2 linked regions of the Promicromonospora sp. Populi genome follow. The main gene of each other region encodes a partner of the protein of the gene in region 2 in a complex. Links are inferred from orthologs where the notes say so. Each region holds a gene or a part of one and is shown on either strand. Other genes may lie near its edges. The genes, in order: tig and rpsG.

Region 1 (14,084 bases), 4.3 Mb from region 2 along the record:
GTCGACGGCGCCCATCATCGCCGTAGCCGACTTCGCGCGGAAGTTCTGCACGATCACCTCTTGGATGTGCCCGTGCCGGGCCTGCACGTCGCGCAGCGCCAGGATCGAGTCCACCCGCTCGGCGTAGTTCTCGCCGATGCCGAGCAGCACGCCGGTGGTGAACGGGATGCGAGACCGGCCGGCGTCGTCGATCACGCGCAGCCGCAGGGCCGGGTCCTTGTCGGGGGAGCCGAAGTGCGCCTCGCCCTTCTCGGTCCACAGGCGCGACGACGTCGTCTCCAGCATCATGCCCATCGACGGGCCGACGGGCTTGAGCCGCTGTAGCTCCGCCCACGACATGACGCCCGGGTTGAGGTGGGGGAGCAGGCCCGTCTCGTCGAGGATCAGGCGGGCCATGTGGCCCACATAGTCGAGGGTCGAGGCGTAGCCGTGGTCGTCGAGCCACTGCCGGGCCACCGGCCAGCGGTTCTCCGGGCGGTCGCCGAGGGTGAGCAGGGCCTCCTTGCAGCCGAGCGCGGCGCCCTGCCGGGCGACCTCCAGGACGGCGTCGGCCTCCATGTACGGCGAGATGCCGGCCTTGGCGAGCTTGCCCGGCGACTGCACGAAGATGCAGTAGTGGCAGCGGTCCTGGCACAGGTGCGTCAGCGGGACGAACACCTTGCGGGAGTAAGTGATGACACCGGGGCGGCCGGCCTCCGTCAGGCCCTGGTCGCGCAGCGCGCCCGCGACGGCGAGGAGCCGGTCCAGGTCGGTGTCGCGGGCGTGGAGCAGCACCTCGGCGTCGGCCCGGTCCGGGGTTGTGCCGCCGCCTTGCTCCAGCCGGTCGAGGGCCGCTTCGAGGAGCTGGCGGTCCGGGGCCGGCGGCTGACCTGGCTGCTCAGCGTCGTGCGAAGGCAAACGCAGGGTCAGGGGAACTGTCATGGGCCCACCTCGGGTGCAGGAACGGGATCAGGATGGTCCGGAGGGGACGGGCCGACACTATGTCATCGGGCAGTGCCATCCGGCGGTGGATCACTTGCCCGACCCAACGTAAGACACCGCGAGATTCATCCACCGACGACGACCAGTTCTATGGTGTGGGAATCCCCCATTTCACCCAGCCATGCATCTTGCTAGCGTCGCCGGGACCGGCAGGCGGGGCAGCGTAGCCGCGACCTGCTTCGGCTTCGTCGACGAACTGAGGTGGTTTCACCATGGTCTCCCGCCGCGCACCGATCATCGCCGCTGTGGCTACAGCCGCGATGCTGGCCCTAGGAACGGCCGTTGTGCCCCTGCTGCCCGCCACTGCCGTCTCCACCGTCGCACCAGCCGACGACACTGGATCGACGACGCCGCAGTCCGCGGCCGCGCCGCAGGCCACCCCCGTCGCGGCGAACGGTCAGCTCCGCGTCTGCGGCGTCCGCCTGTGCAACCAGCAGGGCACGCAGATCCAGCTCCGCGGAATGAGCACGCACGGCACCCAGTGGTACTCCCAGTGTGTGACCAATGCCTCGCTCGACACCCTCGCGAACGACTGGGGCGCGGACGTCGTACGGATTTCCACCTACGTGCAGGAGGGTGGTTACGAGACCAACCCGCAACGGTTCACCGCCCTGGTGAACGAGTACATCGACAAGCTCACGGCGCGCGGTGTGTACGCCATCGTCGACTGGCACATGCTCGATCCCGGTGACCCGAACTTCAACCTGCAGCGCGCCAAGACGTTCTTCACCGCCATCGCCCAGCGGAACAACGGCAACAACAACATCATCTACGAGGTCGCCAACGAGCCCAACGGCGTGTCGTGGCAGACCATCAAGGGCTACCACGAGCAGATCATCCCGGTTATCCGCGCGCAGGACCCGGACGCCGTCATCCTCCTGGGTACTCGTGCCTGGTCCTCGCTGGGTGTCTCCGACGGCGCGAACGAGTCCGAGGTCGTGAACAACCCGGTCAACGCCTCGAACGTGATGTACACGTTCCACTTCTACGCGGCGTCGCACGGCCAGGAGTACCTGGACGCGCTCTCCCGCGCCGCGGACCGGATCCCCGTGTTCATCACGGAGTTCGGCACGCAGAACTACGCGGGGGAGGGCGCCAACGACTTCAACATGTCCCAGCGGTACCTCAACCTCGCGGCGTCGAAGAAGATCAGCTGGGTGAACTGGAACTTCTCCGACGACCACCGGTCCGGCGCGGTCCTCACCGAGGGGTCCTGCGCCAGCGGCTCCTTCGGGACCGGGAACCTCAAGGAGGCCGGCCGTTGGATCCGCGACCAGATCCGGGCCGGCGCGTAAGGCCCCCTCGGTGAGCGGGTGCCAGGTGGGTCGAACGCAGTTCAGCCCACCTGGCACCCCCGCCCCGGCGAGACGTGCGGGAGGATCAGCCGATGCGCATCATTCAGCTCCCCGTCCGAGAGATCTCGCGGTTCGGCAGCGACGGCGTCGACATGGACTTCCTTCCCCAGGTGCTCGACGCCGAGCGCACCACGGTCAACATCGCCCGCATCGTCGCGGGCGGCTCACTGGGGGAGCACCCGGCGACGTCGCTCCAGGTCTTCGCCGTGCTCGCAGGCGACGGACTGGTCACGTCTAGGGGCCTCGACGGCGACGCCGACGAACGCTGGCTGATCCTGCCCGGTCAGGCGGCGATCTGGGAGTCGGGCGAGATCCACGCGACGACGGCGACCACCGACCTCCTCGCTGCGATCGTCGAGACCAGCGGCGAGCTGCTCTACCGCGACCACGAGGTGCTGTTCGGCCCGCCGCTGGGCTGAGCAGCTGTACCTCTTTTTCGTTGCGTATCCGCAACGTTCGAGGTTGTTGCCGTACTTGAGGCGCCTTGGCACTCACCGGCCAGAAATTCGGCGCGCAGGCAGCCTCAGGCGTATCTAGTCTGGAGGTGCTGCGAGATGCGCGGCTACCCCGGGGAAGGCGTAACCCCGGCGATTTGGCTAGGCCAGTGATCGTTCCGGGGTTTTCAGAAGTAACTTTACGGAGGCTGGAGAACTTGTCAAGCGGACTGGTCCACGAGCTCGATAGGGCGTGGGACTACGAGGTGCTCCGTGATTTTGTCACCATCGAGCGGCTGCGCTCCTACCTGAGGGCAAGCGGCGGCGATCTTGCATGCGCGTTTCGCCTCTATGAGTGGAACCTTCGGGCTTCCGTCAGCGTGCTTGGGCTGACATCGATCGTCGAGGTCGTTGTGCGAAACGCACTGGACCGTGAGTTACGGACTTGGTCGGCTTCACGGTTCGGTGACGAGATCTGGTTCGATCATGTGCATCTTGACCGGCAAGGTGCCGACGCGCTGAAAACAGCTCGTGACCGTGCTACCCGGTCTGGCAGGGTCCCTGAGATTCATGGCAAGGTGATCGCCGAACTGCCGCTCGGCTTTTGGCGGTTTCTCGTTGAGTCCAGGTACCTGACCGCGTTGTGGACGCCCGCGCTCTACAAGGCTTTTCCGCACGGTGATGCCGATCTGCTCAGCCGGCAGCGCGCAGTGGCTCACCTCATGCGCAAGATGCAGTTCGTTCGCAACCGAGTGGCGCATCACGAGCCGATCCATCGGCGCGACTTGCTCGACGATTTCGCCGCCGCGTGCAGCCTGACGGCTTGGGTTTCGCCGCACACCAGCGCGTGGCTCCAATCGCTCTCGAAACTTCGTGAAGTGGTGGCGGCAAAGCCCTGAGAGACAGCCCAGCAGCCCACTACGCTCCACCCATGCCCCACACCGCTTACGTCATCGGCGCCGGACCCGCCGGCCTCGCCGCCGCGGCAGCACTGCAGGCCAAGGGCGTGGACGTCACGGTCCTCGAGAAGTCGGAGCACGTCGGTAACGCCTGGCGGCACCACTACGACCGCCTGCACCTGCACACCACGCGCGGCCTCTCGGGGTTGCCCGGCCTGCCGATCCCGCGCGAGTTCGGCCGCTGGGTCGCCCGGGACGACGTCGTCCGCTACCTCGAGGCGTATACGAAGCACCACGACCTGCGGATCGAGCACGGCGTCGAGGTCACGCGCCTCGACCGCGAGGGCCCCGCCGACGGCGAAGGCCGTGCGCACCGCACCTGGACGGTCACCACCACCGCAGGCCCACGCACGGCGGACGCCGTCGTCGTCGCCACCGGCTACAACCACACCCCGCACGTGCCCGACTGGCCGGGCGCGGACGGGTTCACCGGACAGATCGTGCACGCGAGCCACTACCGCAACCCGGCCCCCCACGCCGGCCAGGACGTTCTGGTCGTAGGCGTGGGCAACACCGGCGCCGAGATCGCCCAGGACCTCGCCGAGGGCGGCGCGGCGAGCGTCCGCCTCGCGGTCCGAACGCCGCCGCACATCGTGCGCCGCAACCAGGGCCCGTGGGCCGCGCAGTACACGGGCCTGCTGGTGCGGCACCTGCCGACCGCCCTGGTCGACGCGCTGAGCGTCCCCGTCCGCAGGGCCAGCTTTCCGGACGTGTCGCACCTCGGGCTGCCGATCCCCGCGGTGGGCCTGGCCAGCCGCGTTGCCCAGGGCGCCATCCCGGTGCAGGACATCGGCCTGGTCGCCGCCGTCGAGTCGGGTGCGATCCAGGTGGTCGCACCGATCGAGCGGTTCGACGGCGGCGAGGTGGTCCTGGCCGACGGCGCCCGGCTCGCCCCCGACGTCGTGCTCGCCGCCACCGGGTACCGCCGGGCGCTGGAACCGGTGCTTGGCCACCTGGGTGTGCTCGGCGAGCGCGGCAAGCCGATCGCGACCAACGGCCGCCCCGCCGCGCCCGGCCTCTACTTCACGGGCTTCACCAACCCGATCAGCGGCATGTTCCTGGAGATGGCGGCGGACGCCCGCCGCATCGCGCGCAACGCGGCGCGTTATTTCGATTCAGCGTAAATGCTTGACACTCCGACGTCGGGACGGAAACGTCCGGCGCATGAACCGCCGAACGACCGTCGCCGCAGTCACCACCGCCTTCGTGGCGCTGACGCTCGGCGCGTGCGCGCCGTCGTCCGACAGCCCGGAGCCAGGGGCAGCCCCCGGCGAGGGATGCGACGGCGAAGCCGTAGCCCTCGACGTCTGGTCCTGGCGCACCGAGGACGTCGACACGTACGAGCAGATCTTCGACGTCTTCGAGCAGGCCAACCCCTGCATCACGGTGAACTTCCAGGCCTACCTCAACACCGAGTACAACCAGGTGCTGCAGACCGGCATGACCGGCTCGGACGGGCCCGACATCGCCCAGGTGCGGTCCTACGGACAGCTCCAGCCGCTCGTCGACGGCGGCAACCTGGAACCGCTGGAGGACCTCGTCCCGGCGCTCGCCGACTTCGACGAGACGGCGCTCGACGGCGCTCGCGGCCGGGAGGACGGCGCGGTCTACGGCGTGCCGCTCGCCACCCAGACGATCCAGGTCTACTACAACACCGCGATCTTCGAGGAGCACGGCCTGGCGGAGCCCGAGACCTGGGACGACTTCATCGCCCTGAACGACGCGCTCCTGGAGCAGGACGTGACCCCGCTCGCGGTCGGCGCGCGCGACGGGTGGTTCGTGCCGACCGTGCACGACGCCCTGACCGCCGCCCAGTACGGCGGTGCCGACTTCCAGCAGGCCCTGCGTGACGGCGCCACCGACTTCACCGACCCGGCCTACGTCGACTCGCTCCAGACGCTCAAGGACCTCCAGCAATACATGCCCGACGACGTGACCGGCGTGCCGTACACGGACGCGCAGGTGCTGTTCACCTCCGAGCAGGCAGCGATGTTCGCCGGCGGCTCGTACGAGCAAGCGTTCTTCCAGGATGCCAACCCGGAGCTCGAGCTCGGGGTGTTCCAGGTGCCCCCGCCGCCCGGCTCGGCCCTGGACCACCCGGTCACCGCCGGGTACGCGGACGGCAACTGGGGCCTGTCGGCGACGACGGAGCACGTGGAGGAGTCCGAGACGCTGCTGAACTGGCTGGCCACGCCCGAGTTCGGGCAGCTCGTGGCCGACGAGCTCAAGCAGTTCTCGCCGATCCCCGGCGTCGAGTTCTCCGACCCGCTCCAGCAGGAGATGTGGGACCTGTACCAGGAGAACCCCGCGCCGTACCTGCTGCTCGTGGACTTCCGCTACGGCGACCCCGTGGGCACGGACCTGATGGGGGAGGCTGGGCAGCAGCTGTTCCTCGGCGACACCGACGCCGAGGGCGCCGCGCAGGTCATCCAGGACGGCCTGTCGGCCTGGTGGACGCCGGGCGAGTGAGCGGGCGTCGCACAGCGGCGCTGCCCACGCCCGTCGCACTGCTCTTCCTGCTGCCTGCCGCGGCGCTGTTCGCGATCTTTGTGCTCTACCCGATGGCGACAGCGCTGAGCTACTCGCTGTTCTCCTGGCGCGGCACCGCGCAGGACGCGTTCGTCGGGCTGGACAACTTCGTCGCACTGATCACCACCGAGCCGTACCGCAGCCAGCTGCCGCGCGCGTTCGGGCACAACGCGCTCCTGTTCGCCGGGGCGATGGTCGTGCAGAACTCGGTGGGCCTGCTGCTGGCGTACGTGCTGCACAAGCGGGAGCGGGCGCGGCGCCTGTTCCAGGTGCTCTACACGATGCCGTATCTCGTATCGCCGCTGGTCGTCGGCTACCTGTGGTCGTTGCTGCTCTCGCCGCTGTTCGGCCCGGTGAACGCCGTCCTGCGCGCCGTCGGCCTGGAGTCCGTTGCCCAGCCCTGGCTGGGCGACCCCGACACCGCCCTGTGGGTGGTGGTGCTGGTGACGGCGTGGCAGTGGGTCGGGTTCCCGCTCCTGGTCTACGGCGCCGCGCTCGGGTCGCTCGACCCCACGATGGAGGAGGCCGCGATGCTCGACGGCGCGAGCTCCCGGCAGCGGTTCTGGCACGTCACCCTGCCCATGCTGACGCCGGTGATCGGCACCGTGAGCGTGCTGACGTTCATCTTCTCCATGGAGGCGTTCCCGATCCCGTACGCGCTGGGCGGGTCCAACGGCAGCCCGACGGGCGCCACCGACGTCATGTCGCTCCTCTTCTACCGCACGGCGTTCGGCTCGGGAGCCTCGAACGCGATAGGCATCTCGTCCGCGATCGCGATAGTGCTGTTCCTCGTGATCGTCGGGGTGTCCGTGCTGTTCACACGGTGGTTCCGCCGCATGGAGCGGAGGCTGACGTGAGCCGGTCCGGTGGCCGGGGCCCGGTGGGCCGAACGGGAGTGAACGTGGTGCTGTGGGGCTACGCCGTCGTCGCGCTGCTGCCCCTGCTGATCATGGTGTGGAACTCGTTCCGGTCGGACCAGGAGCTCGTGGCCGAACCGCTCGGGCTGCCGGCCAGCCCGTCGTTCGACGCGTACCGCGAGGCCTGGGTCGAGGCGTCGTTCTCGACCTACTTCGTCAACTCGGTGCTGGTCACCACCGCCTCGGTGGCGCTGTCGACCGCCGTGTCGCTGCTGGCCGCGTACGCGCTGGCGCGGTCGCGCTCGCGGCTCATGGCGGTGATCGAGCAGGTGTTCGTGTCGGGCCTGATGATGCCCGTGTTCCTCATGATCGTGCCGATCTTCTACCTGCTGGACACGATCGGCCTCGCCTCGACCCGGACCGGCCTGATCCTGGTCTACTCGGCGGTCTCCATCCCGTTCTCGGTGTTCGTGCTGGCCACGTTCCTGCGCCAGCTGCCCGACGAGCTGGAGGACGCCGCCCGGATCGACGGCGCCGGACCGCTGCGCACGTTCTGGTCGGTGCTGCTGCCGCTCGTGCGGCCCGCGATCGCCACCGTGGTGGTCTTCCGGTTCGTGCCCATCTGGAATGACTTCTTCTACCCGCTGATCCTTGTGCGCGACCGCACGCAGTACACGCTGCCGGTCGGTCTGACGACCTTCTTCGGGGAGTATCAGACGTCGTGGTCGACCCTGTTCGCGGGGCTGGTCATCGCCACGCTGCCGCTGGTGGTCCTGTTCCTCGTGGCGACCAGGCAGATCGTCGCGGGGCTGACGGCGGGCATGGGGCGCTGACGGGAGAGGCCGCCGTCTTGCATTCGGCGCCCGTGGTCGTGGGGCGTACCATTGACGGGTTGCCCGTGCGCCTGCCGCACAGCGCCGTCAGCGAGGCTGTCGGCGAGCAGCGGCAACTGAGCTGAGCATCCCCGCGCCACCCCGGGACGTTGTACTCCGGCGTGCGCGCACCCCCGACATTCTGGAGACCATCGAAGTGAAGAGCGCCGTCGAGACCCTGGAGCCCACCAAGGTCAAGCTGACCGTCGAGGTGGACTACGACGAGCTCAAGCCGAGCATCGATCACGCCTACGAGCACATCGCGGAGCAGGTGAACGTCCCCGGCTTCCGCAAGGGCAAGGTGCCCCCACGCATCATCGAGCAGCGGGTCGGCTGGGGCGCAGTGATCGAGCACGCCGTGAACGACGGCCTCTCCGGCTTCTACCGTGACGCGCTCAGCGAGACGGACCTGCGTCCGCTCGCCCAGCCCGAGATCGACGTCACCGACGTCCCGGCGAAGGCCGGCGAGGGCACGCTGAAGTTCACGGCCGAGGTCGAGGTGCGGCCCGAGATCGAGCTCCCCGAGCTGTCCGACGTCGACCTGACGGTCGACTCGACGACCGTCACCGACGAGGACGTCGCCGAGCGCATGGACGCCCTGCGCGAGCGTTTCGGCACCCTGGTGGGCGTGGACCGCCCCGCCGTCGAGGGCGACTACATCGTCATCGACCTCAAGGCCGTCATCGGCGACGAGGAGGTCGACTCCGTGTCGGGCGTCTCGTACCAGATCGGCTCCGGCAACATGCTCGAGGGCCTCGACGAGGCGCTGACCGGCCTGTCCGCCGGCGAGACCACCACCTTCAAGGCCCCGCTCGCGGGCGGCGACCACGAGGGCAAGGACGCGGACGTCACCGTCACCGCGACGTCGGTCAAGCAGCGCGACCTGCCCGAGGTGGACGACGACTTCGCCCAGCTCGCCTCCGAGTTCGACACGCTCGAGGAGCTCAAGGACGACCTGAAGACCCAGGTCGCCGGCATCAAGACCTCCAACCAGGCCGTCACCGCGCGTGACGCCCTCATGGAGAAGCTCCTGGAGACCGTCGAGGTCCCCGTGCCGAACGGTGTGGTCGAGGCCGAGGTGCACCGTCACCTCGAGTCCGAGAGCCGCCTGGAGGACGACGAGCACCGCGCCGAGGTCACCGCCGACGCCACCAAGGCGATCAAGAACCAGATCCTGCTCGACACCCTCGCCGAGAAGCTCAAGGTGCAGGTCAGCCAGGGCGAGCTCGTCGAGTACCTGGTGAGCGCCTCGCAGCAGTACGGCATGGAGCCCAGCGAGTTCATCCAGTCGCTCGAGCAGGGCGGTCAGATCCCGGCCATGGTCGGCGAGGTCGCTCGCTCGAAGGCGCTCGCCGTCGCGCTGCGCCAGATCGAGGTCAAGGACTCCGACGGCAACGTCGTGGACCTGAGCGAGTTCATCGGTTCGGAAGAGGCCGACGAGGCCCAGGCCGCGCTCAGCGCGGCGGTGGCGCAGGCTCAGGAGGCCGCGGACGCCGAGGCTCCCGAGGCTGCCGAGCCGGAGGCGTCGGAGCCCGCCAAGGCCTGACGCACACCCGGCCCGAGAGGGCCGGAGCACGACGCCCGACGGCGGTCCGCACCCCCGTACGAGGGTGCGGACCGCCGTCCGCGTTCCCCCCGACTTCGCCGTGGGCAGCACCGATGCGCTGTAGGCGAAAACGGCGCCGGATCAGGAGTTCTGGCGGGCAGGGGCACGTTAGGGTCGAGCGACACTACGTCGTAGGACGTGGTCCAAGGACGAGAGTCAATACCGAGGAGATGGACGTGAACGATCTGCTGCGGATGGATGCTGGGCCGGTAGCTCGGGCGGAGGGTGCTGGCTTCGGTCTCAACGACTCCATCTACAACCGGCTGCTCAAGGAGCGCATCATCTGGCTGGGGTCGGAGGTGCGCGACGAGAACGCGAACGCCATCAGCGCGCAGATGATGCTTCTCGCGGCTGAGGACCCCGACAAGGACATCTGGCTGTACATCAACTCACCCGGCGGTTCCATCACGGCCGGCATGGCGATCTACGACACCATGCAGTTCATCAAGCCGGACGTGGCGACCGTGGCGATGGGGATGGCCGCCTCCATGGGGCAGTTCCTGCTGTCGTCGGGCACGAAGGGCAAGCGGTACATCACGCCGCACGCCCGCGTGCTGATGCACCAGCCGTCGGGCGGCATCGGCGGCACCGCGACCGACGTCCGGATCGGCGCGCAGCTCATCATGCACATGAAGAAGGTGCTCGCCGAGCTGACGTCCGAGCAGACCGGCCAGTCGATCGAGAAGATCATCAAGGACAACGACCGGGACAACTGGTTCACGGCCGCCGAGGCGCTGGAGTACGGCTTCGTCGACCACGTCGTCGAGAGCGCTGCGCTTGCCGGCGGCGGCGGCATGGCCAGCTGACCGCCCGGAAACTCATCAAGACCTGATCGACGAGGAGATCCATCGTGAGTCCTGAAGCCCAGTTCGTCGCAGCCGCAGAGCGCCTGGCCGGCGCACGTGCCCAGTCGGGCATGGGGCTGCCGTTTGCCACCGCTGGCGCCACGCCGTCCGCCCGTTACGTGCTTCCGCAGTTCGAGGAGCGCACCGCGTACGGCTTCAAGCGCCAGGACCCGTACACCAAGCTGTTCGAGGACCGCATCATCTTCCTGGGTGTCCAGGTCGACGACGCGTCCGCGGACGACGTCATGGCCCAGCTGCTGGTCCTGGAGACCCAGGACCCGGACCGCGACGTGGTGCTGTACATCAACTCGCCGGGTGGCTCGTTCACGGCCATGACGGCGCTGTACGACACCATGCAGTTCATCAAGCCGCAGATCCAGACCGTGTGCCTGGGTCAGGCGGCCTCGGCCGCCGCGGTCCTGCTGGCCGCGGGTCAGCCGGGCAAGCGTCTCGCGCTGCCGAACTCGCGCGTGCTGATCCACCAGCCCGCGATGGAGGGTGGCGGCTACGCGCAGGCCTCGGACATCGAGATCCACGCGAACGAGCTCATCCGCATGCGCGAGTGGCTCGAGCTGACGCTGGCGACGCACAGCGGCAAGACGCAGGAGGAAGTGCGCAACGACATCGAGCGCGACAAGATCCTCACCGCCGCTCAGGCCAAGGAGTACGGCCTGGTCGACGAGGTGCTCCAGTCGCGCAAGCCGGTAGTGGTCGTTACCAACTGACCACAGCGGTCGATCCCGTTGATGCCGGTTTCGACGCCGGGGCCGCACCACTAATACTGGTGGACGGCGAGCCCCGGCGTCGGGCATTGTGGGACGCGCCGTACAGATCATGACAAAATTGTCATGATGTGGTGAAAATCGCCTCGGCGACCCGCCGGGTTGTCGGGCTGACAAGCAGCCACCGGTGGTGTGGAATGGGTCTGATACCGCTCGACGTTGCGGATCTGCTGGGTCAGCCGGCCTGTGCGGGACTCCGTGAGGGTGCACAAGGCGAGGAGACAGGTAGTGGTGCGAATCGGTGACGGCGCGGAACTGCTCAAGTGCAACTTCTGCGGCAAGTCGCAGAAGCAGGTGAAGAAGTTGATCGCCGGGCCGGGCGTGTACATCTGCGACGAGTGCATCGAGCTGTGCAACGAGATCATCGAGGAAGAACTCGGTGAGGCTGCGGAGCTCGGCCTGACCGAGCTGCCCAAACCACGCGAGATCTTCGACTTCCTCGAGCAGTACATCATCGGCCAGGACCCCGCCAAGCGCGCCCTGGCCGTTGCTGTCTACAACCATTACAAGCGGATCCAGGCGGGCAAGGCCGGCCGGTCGATCAGCCCCGACGAGCCGGATCCCGTAGAGATCGCCAAGTCGAACATCCTGCTCATCGGCCCTACGGGCACGGGCAAGACCTACCTGGCGCAGACGCTGGCGAAGATGCTCAACGTGCCGTTCGCCATCGCGGACGCGACGGCCCTCACTGAGGCCGGGTATGTGGGCGAGGACGTCGAGAACATCCTGCTCAAGCTCATCCAGGCTGCGGACTACGACGTCAAGAAGGCCGAGACGGGCATCATCTACATCGACGAGGTCGACAAGGTGGCCCGCAAGGCGGAGAACCCGTCGATCACGCGCGACGTGTCCGGCGAGGGGGTGCAGCAGGCGCTCCTGAAGATCATCGAGGGCACCACCGCCTCGGTCCCGCCGCAGGGCGGGCGCAAGCACCCGCACCAGGAGTTCATCCAGATCGACACGACGAACGTGCTGTTCATCGTGGCCGGCGCGTTCGCCGGGCTGGACGACATAGTGGCCGCCCGGTCCCGCAAGCGCGGCATCGGCTTCAGCGCCCCCATGGAGTCGATAGCGCTCGACGAGGACCTGTTCGCCGAGGTCCGGCCCGAGGACCTGCAGAAGTACGGGCTGATCCCCGAGTTCATCGGCCGGCTGCCCGTCATCGCCTCCGTCTCGCCGCTCGACCGCGACGCGCTGGTGCGGATCCTCACCGAGCCGAAGAACGCGCTCGTGAAGCAGTACCAGCGCATGTTCCAGATCGACGGTGTGGAGCTCGAGTTCGACGAGCCCGCCGTCGGCGCCATCGCGGAGCAGGCCCTCCTGCGGGGCACCGGGGCGCGTGGCCTGCGGGCCATCATGGAAGAGGTGCTCCAGCAGGTCATGTTCGACGTGCCGAGCCGTGACGATGTCGAGCGTGTGCTCATTACACGCGACGTGGTGCTCGACAACGTGAACCCGACGGTGGTGCCGCGCAAGAGCCCGGTCCGAGGACGTCAGCCGCGCGAGAAGAGCGCCTAGTCCCGGCACGCCGAATTAGAGCGCCTGTCCGGTTCTCCCGTGATCACCACGGGAGAACCGGACAGGCGCTCTAATTCGGCGTACCTATCGGGGCGGCGTTGGCCCGGGTCAGTGGGTTGCGGCCGGGTGGGTGTGCGGCGCCGGGGCGTACAGCGCGTCGATCGTTTCCGCGAAGTCCGCGATCACCTTGGCGCGCTTCACCTTGCTCGACGGCGTGAGGTAGCCGTTCTCCTCGGTGAAGTCGATGTCCAGGACCAGGATCTTGCGGATCGACTCGGCCTTGGAGACCGCCTCGTTCGCCTGGGCGACCACCTTGTCGAGCTCGGCCAGCACCCGCGCGTTCACGCGCGCCTCGTCCACCGACAGCTTCGGCAGGCCGTTCGCGGCGCACCAGCCGGGCAGCATCTCGGCGTCGAGCGTGACGAGCGCGCCGATGAAGGGGCGCTGGTCGCCGACGACCACTACCTGGCTCACTATCGAGTGGGCGCGCATACGGTCCTCGAGCACGGCCGGGGCGACGTTCTTGCCGCCGGCGGTCACGATGATCTCCTTCTTGCGCCCCGTGATGTGCAGGTGGCCGTGCTCGTCGACGTGCCCGAGGTCGCCGGTCCGGAACCAGCCGTCGACGAAGGCCGCCGCGGTCAGCTTCGGCTCGTTGCGGTACCCCCGGAAGATGTGCGGCCCGCGGAGCAGCACCTCGCCGTCGTCCGCTATGTCGACGTCGGTGCCGAAGAACGGCGGGCCGACGGACCCGACCACCGTCTGGTTCGGCAGGTTGACCGACGTCGGCGCCGTGGTCTCCGTGAGGCCGTAGCCCTCCAGGATGGTGACGCACGAGCCGCGGAAGAAGTGGCCGAGCCGGTCGCCGAGCGGCGCCCCGCCGGACACGGCCCACTTGAGCTGGCCGCCCATGGTGGCCTTGAGCTTGCTGAAGACGAGCCTGTCGGCGACGGCGTGCTTGGCCTTGAGCGCACCGCCCGGGCCTGACGGCGTGTCCAGGGCCCGCGAGTACTCCTCCGCGACCCGCGCGGACCAGGCGAAGATCTTGGCCTTGAGACCCGAGGACGCCTTCGCCTCGGCGCTGTTGTAGACCTTCTCGAACACGCGCGGCACGGCCAGGAGGTAGGTCGGGTGGAACGAGCCCAGGTCGGCGACGAGGTTCTTGACGTCCGGCGCGTGGCCCAGCACCGCCTGTCCGGCGATGGTCGCGACCTCGACGAAGCGGGCGAACACGTGCGCCAGCGGCAGGAACAGGAGCGTGCGGGCGTTCTCGGCGTGCAGCAGCTCGGGGATACCGGCGGAGGCGTTGATCGTCAGGTGCGTGAAGTTGCCGTGCGTGAGCTCGA
Region 2 (14,115 bases):
CCCTTCTTCACGTTGCCGCCCGGGATCGCATCCTTGACGGTGGCGACAATGGTGTCGCCAATTCCGGCGTAGCGACGGCCGGAGCCACCGAGAACGCGGATGCAGAGAATCTCCTTGGCACCCGTGTTGTCGGCGACCCGAAGTCGCGACTCCTGCTGGATCATTTGAATGAACTCCTGTCGTCGAACTGGTTCTCGCGCGGACTTGTTCCGGCGAGCCTGGTCGAACGGATAGTTGCTGTGCTGGGGGCGTCACGCGTACGTGTGTCACGCATCGCCCCCAGCGAGAAGAGAAGTCCTTACTTGGCCTTCTCGAGGATTTCCACGAGCCGGAACCGCTTGGTAGCGGACAGCGGGCGGGTCTCCATGATGACGACCAGGTCGCCGATGCCGGCGCTGTTCTGCTCGTCGTGTGCCTTGACCTTCGTGGTGCGACGAATGACCTTGGCGTAGAGCGGGTGCTTTACCCGGTCCTCGACCTCGATCACGATGGTCTTGTCCATCTTGTCGCTCACCACGTAGCCACGGCGCACCTTACGCGTCGCGCGCTGGGCCTCGGGGGCCTCAGCAGCAGTCGTGTTGTCGGTCATTGCCTCACTCACTCACACTCGGAGCCGTACGGATGCCGAGCTCGCGCTCACGCAGGATCGTGTAGATCCGGGCGATGTCGCGACGCACGGCCTTGAGACGACCGTGGCTCTCGAGCTGGCCGGTCGCCGACTGGAAGCGGAGGTTGAACAGCTCCTCCTTGGCTTCCTTCAGCTTGGCGACGAGAGCCTCGTCGTCCATGCCATCCAGGTCGATGGGGGCAAGCCCCTGCGTACCGATAGCCATCAGACACCACCCTCGCGCACCACAAAACGGCACTTCATCGGGAGCTTGTGCATCGCGCGGCGCATGGCCTCGCGAGCAAGGGACTCGTCAACACCGGCCAGCTCGAAAAGGATCCGACCCGGCTTGACGTTGGCGACCCACCACTCCGGAGAACCCTTACCGGAACCCATGCGGGTCTCGGCAGGCTTCTTCGTCAGCGGACGGTCCGGGTAGATGTTGATCCACACCTTGCCGCCACGCTTGATGTGGCGAGTCATTGCGATACGCGCCGCCTCGATCTGGCGGTTGGTGACGTACGCCGGCTCCAGAGCCTGGATGCCGAAGTCGCCGAACGCGATCTGTGTTCCACCCTTGGCCGAGCCGGAGCGCGACGGGTGGTGCTGCTTGCGGTGCTTGACCCTGCGCGGGATCAGCATGGTCAGGCCTCCGTTCCGGTCTCTGCGGCCGGAGCAGCAGCTGCCTCAGCCGCGGGGGCTGCGTCAGCACTGCGCTCGGCCGGACGCTCGTTGCGACGAGGACCACCGCGACGGTCGCCGCCGCGCTCGCCACCGCGGTCTGCACCGCGAGGGCCACGCTCGTCGCGGCCACGGCCCTGACGGGGTGCGGCAACGGCCTGCTGAGCGGCGAACTCCTTCTCGGTGACCTCGCCCTTGTAGATCCACACCTTCACGCCGATACGGCCGAAGGTGGTGCGGGCCTCGTAGAAGCCGTAGTCGATGTACGCGCGGAGCGTGTGCAGGGGCACGCGGCCCTCGCGGTAGAACTCCGAACGGCTCATCTCTGCGCCGCCGAGGCGGCCGGCAACCTGCACGCGGATGCCCTTCGCACCGGCACGCTGGGCGGACTGCATGCCCTTGCGCATCGCGCGACGGAACGAGACACGGCTGGCCAGCTGCTCGGCAATGCCCTGAGCAACGAGCTGCGCGTCGATCTCCGCGTTCTTGACCTCGAGGATGTTGAGCTGAACCTGCTTGCCCGTGAGCTTCTCGAGCTCACCGCGGATGCGGTCGGCCTCTGCACCTCGGCGGCCGATCACGATGCCCGGACGTGCCGTGTGGATGTCCACGCGGACACGATCGCGGGTGCGCTCGATCTCGACCTTGGAGATGCCGGCACGCTCAAGACCAGTGCCCATGAGCTTGCGGATCTGCACGTCCTCGCGGACGTAGTCGCGGTACCGCTGACCGGGCTTGGTGCTGTCGGCGAACCAACGCGACCGGTGGTCAGTGGTAATACCCAGGCGGTACCCGTGCGGGTGAACCTTCTGTCCCACTATCGGGCCCCTTCCTTGTCTGCGAGCACCACGGTGATGTGGCTGGTGCGCTTAAGAATGCGCGTAGCACGTCCCTGAGCCCGCGGGCGGAAACGCTTGAGCGTCGGCCCCTCGTCCACGAACGCGACGGTGACGACCAGGTCGCCCTCGTCGAAGCGCTCGCTCGCGCGGTCTGCCTTCACCCGAGCATTTGCGATCGCGCTCTCCACGACCTTGCGGATCGGCTCACTGGCGGCCTGCGGTGCGAACTTCAGCACCGCGACGGCCTCAGAGGCCTGCTTGCCACGGATGAGGTCCACGACGCGCCGGGCCTTCTGGGGCGTGACACGGACGAACCGCGCCTGCGCCTTGGCTTCCATTGCTGTCCTGCTTCCTTTTCTCAGACAGTCCAGGTCATCACTGCTTCGGGTGGGGAGAACCCCACGCCTCAGCGGCGACGACCCTTCCTGTCGTCCTTCACGTGGCCGCGGAAGGTCCGCGTGGGAGCGAACTCGCCGAGCTTGTGGCCAACCATCGCCTCGGTCACGAAGACCGGGACGTGCTTGCGACCGTCGTGCACGGCAAAGGTGTGACCGAGAAAGTCGGGCGTAACAACCGACCGACGGGACCAGGTCTTGATGACTGTCTTGGTCCCCTTCTCGTTCTGGACGTCCACCTTCTTCTGAAGGTGTCCATCTACGAAGGGGCCCTTCTTCAGGCTACGAGGCATGTTTCAGGCTCCTATCAGCGCTTCTTGCCGGTACGACGGCGCCGGACGATCATCCGGTCGCTCGACTTGTTCGCGTGGCGGGTACGACCCTCGGCCTGGCCCCAAGGGCTGACCGGGTGACGTCCGCCGGACGTCTTGCCTTCACCACCACCGTGGGGGTGGTCCACCGGGTTCATGGCGACACCACGGACGGTCGGGCGCTTGCCCTTCCACCGCATGCGGCCGGCCTTGCCCCAGTTGATGTTCGACTGCTCGGCGTTGCCGACCTCGCCGACGGTTGCGCGGCAGCGCAGGTCGACGAGACGGATCTCGCCGGACGGCATGCGCAGCTGCGCGTACGGGCCGTCCTTGGCAACGAGCTGCACCGACGCACCAGCCGAACGGGCGATCTTCGCACCGCCACCGGGCCGAAGCTCGATGGCGTGGATGACCGTACCGGTCGGGATGTTGCGCAGCGGCAGGTTGTTGCCGGGCTTGATGTCAGCACCCGCACCGGCTTCGATGCGGTCGCCCTGCGACAGCTTGTTCGGCGCGATGATGTAGCGCTTCTCGCCGTCCGCGTAGTGCAGGAGCGCGATGCGCGCCGTGCGGTTGGGGTCGTACTCGATGTGAGCGACCTTCGCAGGCACGCCGTCCTTGTCGTGACGACGGAAGTCGATGACGCGGTAGGCCCGCTTGTGGCCACCGCCCTTGTGACGCGTCGTGATGCGACCGGTGTTGTTACGGCCACCGGTCTTGCTCAGCGGGCGAAGCAGCGACTTCTCCGGCTGCGACCGCGTGATCTCGACGAAGTCGGCGACGCTGGAGCCGCGGCGGCCGGGCGTAGTCGGCTTGTACTTACGGATTCCCATGGGGATCTGTCCTCAATCGTCTCTCGTCAGCTCAGCCGACCGGACCGCCGAAGATGTCGATCGTGCCCTCGCGGAGGGTGACGATCGCACGCTTCGTGTCCTTGCGCTTGCCGAGGCCAAAACGCGTGCGACGCGTCTTGCCCTTGCGGTTAATCGTGTTCACCGACGCGACCTTGACGCTGAAGACCTTCTCGATAGCGATCTTGATCTCGGTCTTGTTGGCGCTCGGGTCCACGAGGAAGGTGTACTTGCCCTCGTCGAGAAGGTTGTAGCTCTTCTCGGAGACGACCGGCGCAAGCAGGATGTCGCGCGGGTCCTTCACGATGACGGTCACTTGGCGGTCTCCTCAGCGGTATCGGCCTCGGACTCCGTGGCGACAGCCTTCGCACCCTTGGTGGGGCCCGCGAGGAACGCGGCGAGCGCGCCCTCGGTGAAGATGACGTCGTCGGAGACGAGCACGTCGTAGGTGTTCAGCTGGTCAGCGACCAGGAGGTGCACCTCGGGAACGTTGCGAAGGGACTTGACCGTGGCCTCGTCGTCACGCTGCGTCACGACGAGCACGTGGGCACGCGTCGTGAGCTTCGTGATCGTGGAGAGCGCCGTCTTGGTCGACGGGACACCTTCGATGCCGAAGCCGGCAACGACGTGCACGCGACCGGCGCGAGCGCGGTCAGAGAGCGCACCGCGGAGGGCGGCGGCCTTCATCTTCTTCGGGGTGCGCTGGTCGTACGAGCGCGGCTGCGGGCCGTGGACGACGCCACCGCCGGCGAACTGCGGTGCACGCGTCGAACCCTGGCGGGCGCGACCGGTGCCCTTCTGCTTGTACGGCTTGCGGCCACCACCGCGGACCTCGCCACGAGTCTTCGTGGAGGCGGTGCCCTGGCGAGCTGCTGCGCGCTGCGCAACAACAACCTGGTGGATCAGCGGAATGTTCACGGCAACGTCGAACACCTCGGCGGGAAGCTCGGCGGTGCCGGCCTTCTTGCCCTTGGCGTCCAGGACGTCGACAGTCAGAGCGGTCATCGGGTTCACGCTCCCTTCGCGGCGTTACGCACGAGGACGACGCCACCCTTGGGGCCGGGAACCGCGCCCTTGACGAGCAGCAGACCCTTCTCGACGTCGACCGCGTGAACGGTCAGGTTCTGAGTGGTCTGACGGTCATTACCCATCCGACCTGCCATCCGCACGCCCTTGAAGACTCGCGACGGCGTCGAAGCGCCACCGATCGAGCCAGGCTTGCGGTGGTTACGGTGCGCACCGTGCGAGGCGCCCACGCCGTGGAAGCCGTGGCGCTTCATGACGCCCGCGGTGCCCTTCCCCTTGGTGGTGCCGATCACGTCGACCACTGCGCCGGCCTCGAAGGCCTCAGCGGTGATCTCCTGGCCGAGCGTGAACTCAGCCGCGTTCTCGGTGCGGATCTCGGCCACGTGACGACGCGGCGTGACGCCGGCCTTCTCGAAGTGGCCCTTGAGGGGCTTGGTGACCTTGCGCGGGTCGACCGGGCCGGCGGCGAGCTGAACTGCCGCGTAGCCGTCGGTGTCCACCGTGCGGATCTGGGTCACCACGTTCGTGCCCACGGAGACCACGGTTACCGGCACGAGGCGGCCCGCCTCGTCCCAGAGCTGGGTCATGCCGAGCTTCGTCCCGAGCAACGCGGTCACGTTCTTCTGCTGGTTGGTCATGGTGTCCTCCAGCCTCAGAGCTTGATCTCGATGTTCACGTCCGCCGGCAGGTCGAGTCGCATGAGCGAGTCGACGGCCTTGGGCGTGGGATCGATGATGTCGATAAGCCGCTTGTGCGTGCGCATCTCGAAGTGCTCGCGGCTGTCCTTGTACTTGTGAGGCGACCGGATCACAACGAAGACGTTCTTCTCCGTCGGCAGCGGCACCGGACCCACGACCGTCGCACCAGCGCGAGTGACCGTGTCGACGATCTTGCGCGCCGAACTGTCGATCACCTCGTGGTCGTAGGACTTGAGCCGGATGCGGATCTTCTGTCCCGCCATGGCGTCGTCTGACTCTCTCTCTCGAACCGCTACTGTCCGACCCACGCACTCGGGCGTGTCGCTTAAAGCGGCACAGCCGGGCGCAGAACACCATCGCTGGTGCCGGGGCCGTTGGGAAGTGATCTTGTCCTGGCTGTACAGCCTGGACCGACCACGACGTTTGCCGAGCCTGCTCGGAACAGTGCCTTCGAAACCGAAGGATGTGTGCTCCGCGGGGCGCCCTGTACGCATCGAACAGCAAGCGACAAACCCCGCGACCCCGTACCCGGTTTCTCCCCGGGAGGGTGACCGCTCCAGCCTCTGCTGACCCCGGACGAGCCGGGACCAAGGACTGCGGTTCTGCACACTGTTCGATACTTGAAAGAGCACGCCTGTAACAGGCAACTGTGCAATCTTGCCATACGACTGGGCATGCGCCAAACGGAGGCGCTGTGATGCCCGCTACTTGCGCGATGGGGCCCGGGCGCCGAAGCACCCGGGCCCCATCGTTTCAGCTGACTTCCGTCAGATGAGTCTGTGCACCAAGATCACTTGAGGATCTTGGTCACACGGCCTGAACCGACCGTGCGGCCACCCTCGCGGATGGCGAAGCCCAGACCCTCCTCCATGGCGATCGGCTGGATGAGCTCGACCGTCATCTCGGTGTTGTCGCCGGGCATGACCATCTCGGTGCCCTCAGGCAGCGTGATGACGCCGGTGACGTCCGTGGTGCGGAAGTAGAACTGCGGGCGGTAGTTCGAGTAGAACGGGTTGTGACGGCCACCCTCGTCCTTGCCCAGGATGTAGACCTGTGCCTCGAAGTTCGTGTGCGGGGTGATCGAACCCGGCTTCACGACGACCTGGCCACGCTCGACGTCCTCGCGCTTGATGCCACGCAGGAGCAGACCGGTGTTGTCGCCGGCCTGTGCCTGGTCCATCTGCTTGTGGAACGTCTCGATGCCGGTGACCGTGGTCTTCTGCGGCTCGCGGATGCCCACGATCTCGACGTCGGAGTTGACGTCCAGGGTGCCACGCTCGACCTTGCCGGTGACGACGGTGCCACGACCGGTGATCGTGAAGACGTCCTCGATCGGCATGAGGAAGGGCTTGTCGAGGTCGCGCACCGGCTGGGGCACGTTCTCGTCGACAGCGTCCATCAGCTCGATGATCTTCTCGACCCACTCCGGGTCGCCCTCGAGCGCCTTGAGGCCCGAGACGCGGATGACCGGGGCGTTGTCGCCGTCGAACTCCTGCGCGGAGAGCAGCTCACGGACCTCCATCTCGACGAGCTCGAGGATCTCCTCGTCGTCGACCATGTCGGACTTGTTGAGCGCCACCATCAGGTAGGGCACGCCGACCTGACGGGCGAGCAGCACGTGCTCACGCGTCTGGGCCATCGGGCCGTCCGTCGCGGCAACCACCAGGATCGCGCCGTCCATCTGCGCGGCACCGGTGATCATGTTCTTGATGTAGTCGGCGTGACCCGGGGCGTCGACGTGCGCGTAGTGGCGCTTCGGCGTCTCGTACTCGATGTGCGCGATGTTGATCGTGATACCGCGCTGCTTCTCCTCCGGCGCGGCGTCGATCTCGTCGAAGTTGCGCTGCGTGTTCGCCGGGAGCTCCGGGTACTTGTCCGCAAGCGTCTTCGAGATCGCGGCGGTCAGCGTCGTCTTACCGTGGTCGACGTGACCGATCGTGCCGATGTTGACGTGCGGCTTGGTCCGCTCGAACTTGGCCTTAGCCACTTGGGGTCCTCCTGGGACTTGGGTAGATGTTCCGAACGTTGCAGATGCTCGGCCAAGAAGCCTACAACTGCGGGGCGTGCGGTTTTTCCTACAGGTTGGTTGTGCGGGTCGACCTGTGGGGACTCACTCGCCCCGGGTCTTCTTGATGATCTCTTCGGCAACTGCCTTGGGAACCTCGGCGTAGCTGTCGAACTGCATCGAGTACACCGCGCGACCCTGGGTCTTCGACCGGAGGTCGCCGATGTAACCGAACATCTCGCTCAGCGGCACCTGGGCGCGAACGACCTTGACACCGGTCGCGTCCTCCATGGACTGGATCATGCCACGTCGGGAGTTGATGTCGCCGATCACGTCGCCCATGTACTCCTCGGGCGTACGCACCTCGACGGCCATGACCGGCTCGAGCAGAACAGGGTCGGCGCGCTTGACGCCTTCCTTGAAGACCATCGAACCGGCAATCTTGAACGCCATCTCCGAGGAGTCGACGTCGTGGTACGCACCGTCGATCAGCGACGCCTTGACGCCGACGACCGGGAAGCCCGCCAGCACACCCTGCTGCATGGCCGACTGGATACCAGCGTCCACGGACGGGATGTACTCACGCGGGATGCGGCCACCGGTGACGGCGTTCTCGAACTCGTAGAGCTCGCCGTCCGAGGTCTCCAGCGGCGCGAAGGTCACCTGGACCTTGGCGAACTGGCCGGAACCACCGGTCTGCTTCTTGTGCGTGTAGTCGACCTTCTCCGCAACGCGGCGAATGGTCTCGCGGTACGCGACCTGCGGCTTGCCGACGTTCGCCTCGACCTTGAACTCGCGACGCATACGGTCGACGAGGATGTCGAGGTGGAGCTCGCCCATACCGCCGATGACGGTCTGGCCGGTCTCGTCGTCCAGCCGCACGCGGAAGGTCGGGTCCTCCTGCGCGAGCTTCTGGATAGCGGTCGACAGCTTCTCCTGGTCGGCCTTCGTCTTCGGCTCGATCGCAACGTCGATGACGGGCTCCGGGAAGCTCATCGACTCCAGGATGACCTGGTTCGCCGGGTCCGACAGGGTGTCACCGGTGGTGACGTCCTTGAGCCCGATGAACGCGTAGATGTGGCCGGCGTGCGCCTCTTCGACCGGGTTCTCCTTGTTGGAGTGCATCTGGAAGAGCTTCCCGATGCGCTCCTTCTTGCCCTTGGTCGAGTTCTGCACGGCCGCGCCCTGCGCGACCTTGCCCGAGTAGACGCGGACGTAGGTCAGCTTGCCGAAGAACGGGTGCGTGGCGACCTTGAAGGCGAGGGCCGAGAACGGCTCCGACTCGTCCGGGCGACGCTCGACGATCTTCTCGGCGTCCTTGACGTCGTGGCCCTGGACTGCAGGCACGTCGAGCGGCGAGGGGAGGTAGTCGATGACGGCGTCGAGCATGGGCTGGACGCCCTTGTTCTTGAACGCCGAACCACACAGGACCGGGAAGGCCGCGGAGGTGACCACGAGCTTGCGGATGCCGCTCTTGATCTCGGCAACCGTGAGCTCCTCACCGCCGAGGAACTTCTCGAGCAGGTCGTCGTCCGCCTCGGCGACGGCCTCGACGAGCTGGGCGCGGTACTGCTGCGCCTTCTCGAGCAGGTCGGCCGGGATGTCCTCGACCTCGTACTCCTCGCCCATCTTGGTGTCGCCGCGCCAGGTGAGCGCCTTCATCTCGACGAGGTCGACAACACCCTCGAAGTCGTTCTCAGCACCGATCGGGAGCTGGATGACGAGCGGCTTCGCCTTGAGGCGGTTGATGATGGTGTCGACGGTGAAGTAGAAGTCCGCACCGAGCTTGTCCATCTTGTTGACGAAGCAGATGCGCGGGACGTCGTACTTGTCCGCCTGGCGCCAGACCGTCTCCGACTGGGGCTCGACGCCCTCCTTGCCGTCGAACACGGCAACGGCACCGTCGAGCACGCGGAGCGACCGCTCCACCTCGACCGTGAAGTCGACGTGACCCGGCGTATCGATGATGTTGATCTGGTTGTTCTTCCAGTAGCAGGTCGTCGCGGCGGACGTGATCGTGATGCCGCGCTCCTGCTCCTGCTCCATCCAGTCCATCGTCGACGCACCGTCGTGCGTCTCACCGATCTTGTAGTTCACACCCGTGTAGAACAGGATGCGCTCGGTCGTCGTGGTCTTTCCGGCATCGATGTGGGCCATGATGCCGATGTTGCGGACCTTGTTCAGGTCGGTCAGCACGTCGAGTGCCACGGTGTCTTACCCCTTGGTCTAAAGGTGGGCTGGGCGCCGGCGGTGAGGCATCTACCGACGGCCCCGGGGGTTACCCGGGGCCGTCCGGAAGCTACTACCAGCGGTAGTGCGCGAAGGCCTTGTTGGAGTCGGCCATCTTGTGCATGTCCTCGCGGCGCTTGACCGCGGCACCGAGACCGTTCGACGCGTCGAGGATCTCGTTCATCAGGCGCTCCGTCATCGTCTTCTCGCGACGAGCGCGGGAGAAGTCGGTGAGCCAGCGCAGCGCGAGCGTGGTGGCACGCGTGGGGCGCACGTCGACCGGCACCTGGTAGGTGGCGCCACCGACACGGCGGGAACGCACCTCGAGCGCCGGGCGGACGTTGTCCAGCGCGCGCTTGAGCACCACTACGGGGTCGCCGTCGGTCTTGGACCGAACGCCCTCGAGGGCGCCATAGACGATCGCCTCGGCGGTCGACTTCTTGCCGTCGAGCAGGACCTTGTTGATCAGCTGCGTGACAACCGGGGACCCGTAGACCGGGTCGACGATGAGCGGCCGCTTCGGGGCCGGACCCTTACGGGGCATTAGCTCTTCTCCTTCTTGGCGCCGTAACGGGACCGAGCCTGCTTGCGGCCCTTCACGCCCTGCGTGTCGAGTGCGCCACGGACGATCTTGTAGCGAACACCGGGGAGGTCCTTCACTCGGCCACCGCGCACGAGCACGATCGAGTGCTCCTGCAGGTTGTGGCCGACACCGGGGATGTACGCGGTGACCTCGACCTGGGACGAGAGCTTCACGCGAGCGACCTTGCGGAGCGCGGAGTTCGGCTTCTTGGGGGTGGTGGTGTACACGCGGGTGCACACACCGCGCCGCTGGGGGGAACCCTTGAGGGCCGGAGTCTTCGACTTCACGGCCTTCGAGGTCCGCCCCTTGCGGACGAGCTGGTTGATCGTAGGCACTACGTCTCCGTCGTCTTAATGAGCTTCGGCGACGCCCTGCCGGCGTCCCCGTCGATGGTTCTGGCTTGTGCGTGCCGATCGCATGCGGCACCCACAGCCCCCACGGGGACCGTTACGCCACGTACCACCGGCTCGATGGCCCGGCTCCGCCAATCGAGGCACGAGGTGCCGCGGGAGGAAATCACCGGGATGCCCACGCACTCACATCGGCCGCTTCCGAAGCTGCCTCGCGGCGGCCTTCAAGAGGTGCGGCCCGACGGCGCGGGCACGAATTCTAAGAATACCCGCGTGTCTACGGGCGGTCAAAACGAATCGGGTGTGAGGTTCGCCCGAAACCCGCGAAGGCCGCCGAGTCAGAGCGTCGGTCCGACTTCCGCACGGGTCACCCAGTGCGGAAGTCGGACCGACGCTCTGACTCGGCGGCCCGACCGGTCAGCGGAAGTCGCCGAGGTCCAGGTCCTCCAGCGGGATCGCCTCGCCCGAGCCCATACCGAGCGTCGGGAAGTCGATCTCGTCGTAGCCGAAGCTCGGGTAGAGCTCGGCCTTGGCCTGCTCGGTGGGCTCGACCTCGACGTTGCGGTAGCGGGGAAGACCCGTACCGGCCGGGATGAGCTTACCGATGATGACGTTCTCCTTGAGGCCCAGCAGCGGGTCACGACGACCGCTCATCGACGCCTCGGTGAGCACTCGGGTGGTCTCCTGGAAGGAGGCCGCCGAGAGCCACGAGTCGGTGGCGAGCGAGGCCTTCGTGATACCCATCAGCTCCGGACGGCCAGCGGCCGGCTGGCCACCCTCGGAGACGGCCTTGCGGTTGGCGTCCTCGAAGCGCATGCGCTCCGCGAGCTCGCCAGGCAGCAGGTGCGAGTCACCCGAGTCGAGCACGGTCACGCGACGCAGCATCTGCCGCACGATGACCTCGATGTGCTTGTCGTGGATGTCCACACCCTGGCTGCGGTAGGTCTCCTGGACCTGGTCCACAAGGTGGGTCTGCGTGGCACGCGGGCCGAGGATCCGCAGCACCTTCTTCGGGTCGACAGCACCCTGCACGAGCTGCGTGCCCACGGTGACGTGGTCGCCGTCCGCGATCTTCAGGCGCGCACGCTTCGTGACCGGGTACTTGATCTCCTCGCCACCGTCGTCCGGCGTCAGCACGAGGTGACGCGTCCGCTCGGTGTCCTCGATCGTCACGCGACCCGTGTACTCCGCGATCGGCGCCTCACCCTTGGGGGTGCGGGCCTCGAAGAGCTCGGTGACACGCGGCAGACCCTGCGTGATGTCCTCAGCGGCAGCCACACCACCGGTGTGGAAGGTACGCATCGTCAGCTGCGTGCCCGGCTCACCGATCGACTGCGCCGCGATGATGCCGACGGCCTCGCCGATGTCCACGAGCAGGCCCGTGGCCAGGGAGCGGCCGTAGCACTTGGCGCAGGTGCCGACGCGGGACTCGCAGGTCAGGACCGAACGGACCTTGACGCTGGAGATACCCGCGGCGATGACCTGGTCGATGATGACGTCGCCGGCGTCCGACCCGGCGGTCGCGATGACGTTTCCGTCGGCGTCCACCACGTCGGTCGCGAAGGTACGCGAGTAGATGCTGGTCTCGACGCGGTCGTCCGGGACGAGCGAGCCGTCCGCGAGCTTCTCCGCAACCGGCAGCGTGAGTCCACGCTCGGTACCGCAGTCGTCCTCACGGATGATGACGTCCTGCGACACGTCCACCAGACGACGGGTCAGGTAACCCGAGTCCGCCGTACGGAGGGCCGTGTCGGCCAGACCCTTACGGGCACCGTGCGTCGCGATGAAGTACTCGAGGACGGACAGGCCCTCACGGTAGTTGGACTTGATCGGACGAGGGATGATCTCGCCCTTCGGGTTCGCCACAAGGCCGCGCATACCGGCGATCTGACGGACCTGCATCCAGTTACCACGGGCACCCGAGCCCACCATGCGCATCACGGTGTTGCGGGCGTCCTTCTCGAGGTTCGTCCGCATGACCGATGCGACCTTGTCGGTGGCCTGCGTCCAGATCTCGATGAGCTCCTGACGGCGCTCGTCGTCGGTGATCAGACCCTTCTCGAACTGCTGCTGGACCTTGAGGGCCCGCGCCTCGTGCTCGTCGAGGATCTCGGCCTTGGCGGTCGGCGCAGCGACGTCGGAGATGGCGATCGTGACACCGGAACGCGTGGCCCACCGGTCAGCCGGCGTCCTTCAGCGCGTCCAGCGCCGCGGCCACCTCCACCTTCGGGTAACGCTCCGCGAGGTCGTTGACGATCGTGGAGAGGCGCTTCTTGTCGGCGATCCCGTTCTCGTACGGGTAGTCGACGGGCAGCGTCTCGTTGAACAGGTACCGGCCGAGGGTGGTGTCGAACAGGAGCTGCTGCCCCTGCTCCCAGCCCTCGGGCGCCACGAAGTCCTTCAGCGGCGGCACCAGGTCGGACATCCGCAGCTTGATCTTGGCGTTGATGTCCAGCTCGTTGCGGTCGAAGGCCATGATGGCCTCGGCCACGGAGCCGAACGCGCGCCCCTCACCGATGGCGCCCGGACGGTCGCTCGTGAGGTGGTGCAGACCGATGATCATGTCCTGCGAAGGCATGGTCACCGGACGGCCGTCAGACGGCTTGAGGATGTTGTTGCTCGAGAGCATGAGGATGCGGGCCTCGGCCTGCGCCTCGGCGCTCAGCGGCAGGTGCACTGCCATCTGGTCACCGTCGAAGTCGGCGTTGAACGCGCCGCAGACGAGCGGGTGCAGGTGGATGGCCTTGCCCTCGACGAGCTGCGGCTCGAACGCCTGGATACCCAGGCGGTGCAGCGTCGGCGCACGGTTCAGGAGCACCGGGTGCTCCGTGATGACCTCTTCGAGCACGTCCCAGACGACGGGACGCGTGCGCTCGACCATGCGCTTGGCGCTCTTGATGTTCTGCGCGTGGTTGAGCTCCACGAGCCGCTTCATGACGAACGGCTTGAACAGCTCGAGCGCCATCTGCTTGGGCAGACCACACTGGTGCAGCTTGAGCTGCGGGCCGACCACGATGACCGAACGGCCCGAGTAGTCGACGCGCTTGCCGAGCAGGTTCTGGCGGAACCGACCCTGCTTGCCCTTGAGCATGTCGGAGATCGACTTCAGCGGCCGGTTGCCCGGGCCGGTGACCGGACGACCACGGCGGCCGTTGTCGAACAGCGAGTCCACGGCCTCCTGGAGCATCCGCTTCTCGTTGTTGACGATGATCTCCGGCGCGCCCAGGTCCAGCAGCCGCTTGAGGCGGTTGTTCCGGTTGATGACGCGGCGGTACAGGTCGTTCAGGTCCGACGTCGCAAAACGGCCACCGTCGAGCTGCACCATCGGGCGCAGGTCCGGCGGGATGACCGGGACGGCGTCGAGCACCATCGCCGTGGGCGAGTTGGTGGTCGTGAGGAACGCGTTGACGACCTTGAGGCGCTTCAGCGCACGGGTCTTGCGCTGGCCCTTGCCCGAACGGATGGTCTCGCGCAGCGACTCGGCCTCGGCGTCCAGGTCGAAGTTCTGCAGGCGCTGCTGGATCGCGTTCGCGCCCATCG

What was found.
Region 1: the proteins of rpsG (region 2) and tig are in contact, whole or in part, in a crystal structure (PDB 3GTY), measured with the Thermotoga maritima proteins. The link is inferred for Promicromonospora sp. Populi from one-to-one orthologs. Residues at the interface, in WP_004081843.1 of Thermotoga maritima: Lys34, Lys52, Lys55, Glu59, Arg62, Gln63, Glu66, Asn67, Lys69, Val71, Arg95, Ala109, Lys110, Lys111, Gly112, Arg113, Pro114, Glu117, Glu121, Ile124, Ala125, Tyr127, Asn128, Asn129, Thr130, Gly131, Lys135, Asp139, Arg142, Met143; in WP_004081061.1 of Thermotoga maritima: Glu122, Val124, Val129, Leu130, Tyr133, Glu188, Gly259, Ile262, Tyr263, Glu266, Ser270, Glu273, Gln274, Glu277, Arg308, Gln311, Ile312, Ser315, Tyr316, Glu325, Arg329, Arg336, Leu363, Phe366, Trp367, Arg373, Leu377, Arg381, Leu384, Glu387.

Annotation. Positions count from the first base shown.
Region 1 is NZ_CP163528.1:43,882-57,965, forward strand. Bases 7,415-10,338 are described here. They hold tig (trigger factor), read left to right. Parts: upstream 7,415-8,144; coding sequence 8,145-9,533; downstream 9,534-10,338. Other genes in these bases: AB1046_RS00265 (carbohydrate ABC transporter permease), read left to right, coding at 7,415-7,948; AB1046_RS00275 (ATP-dependent Clp protease proteolytic subunit), read left to right, coding at 9,764-10,338. In the rest of the region: 7,8-didemethyl-8-hydroxy-5-deazariboflavin synthase CofG, read right to left, coding at 1-921; AB1046_RS00235 (glycoside hydrolase family 5 protein), read left to right, coding at 1,194-2,276; AB1046_RS00240 (hypothetical protein), read left to right, coding at 2,369-2,755; AB1046_RS00245 (hypothetical protein), read left to right, coding at 2,989-3,669; AB1046_RS00250 (flavin-containing monooxygenase), read left to right, coding at 3,702-4,853; AB1046_RS00255 (ABC transporter substrate-binding protein), read left to right, coding at 4,894-6,198; AB1046_RS00260 (carbohydrate ABC transporter permease), read left to right, coding at 6,195-7,115; more of AB1046_RS00265, read left to right, coding at 7,112-7,414; more of AB1046_RS00275, read left to right, coding at 10,339-10,399; AB1046_RS00280 (ATP-dependent Clp protease proteolytic subunit), read left to right, coding at 10,444-11,163; ATP-dependent Clp protease ATP-binding subunit ClpX, read left to right, coding at 11,449-12,738; AB1046_RS00290 (long-chain fatty acid--CoA ligase), read right to left, coding at 12,847-14,084. UniProt on the Bacillus subtilis protein: Involved in protein export. Acts as a chaperone by maintaining the newly synthesized protein in an open conformation. Functions as a peptidyl-prolyl cis-trans isomerase.
Region 2 is NZ_CP163528.1:4,374,621-4,388,735, reverse strand. The notes cover bases 8,452-11,406. They hold rpsG (30S ribosomal protein S7), read right to left. Parts: upstream 10,187-11,406; coding sequence 9,716-10,186; downstream 8,452-9,715. Other genes in these bases: rpsL (30S ribosomal protein S12), read right to left, coding at 10,186-10,560; fusA (elongation factor G), read right to left, coding at 8,452-9,621. In the rest of the region: rplN (50S ribosomal protein L14), read right to left, coding at 1-164; rpsQ (30S ribosomal protein S17), read right to left, coding at 299-589; rpmC (50S ribosomal protein L29), read right to left, coding at 594-833; rplP (50S ribosomal protein L16), read right to left, coding at 833-1,249; rpsC (30S ribosomal protein S3), read right to left, coding at 1,252-2,106; rplV (50S ribosomal protein L22), read right to left, coding at 2,106-2,465; rpsS (30S ribosomal protein S19), read right to left, coding at 2,534-2,815; rplB (50S ribosomal protein L2), read right to left, coding at 2,830-3,666; rplW (50S ribosomal protein L23), read right to left, coding at 3,698-4,000; rplD (50S ribosomal protein L4), read right to left, coding at 3,997-4,689; rplC (50S ribosomal protein L3), read right to left, coding at 4,695-5,348; rpsJ (30S ribosomal protein S10), read right to left, coding at 5,363-5,671; tuf (elongation factor Tu), read right to left, coding at 6,199-7,395; more of fusA, read right to left, coding at 7,519-8,451.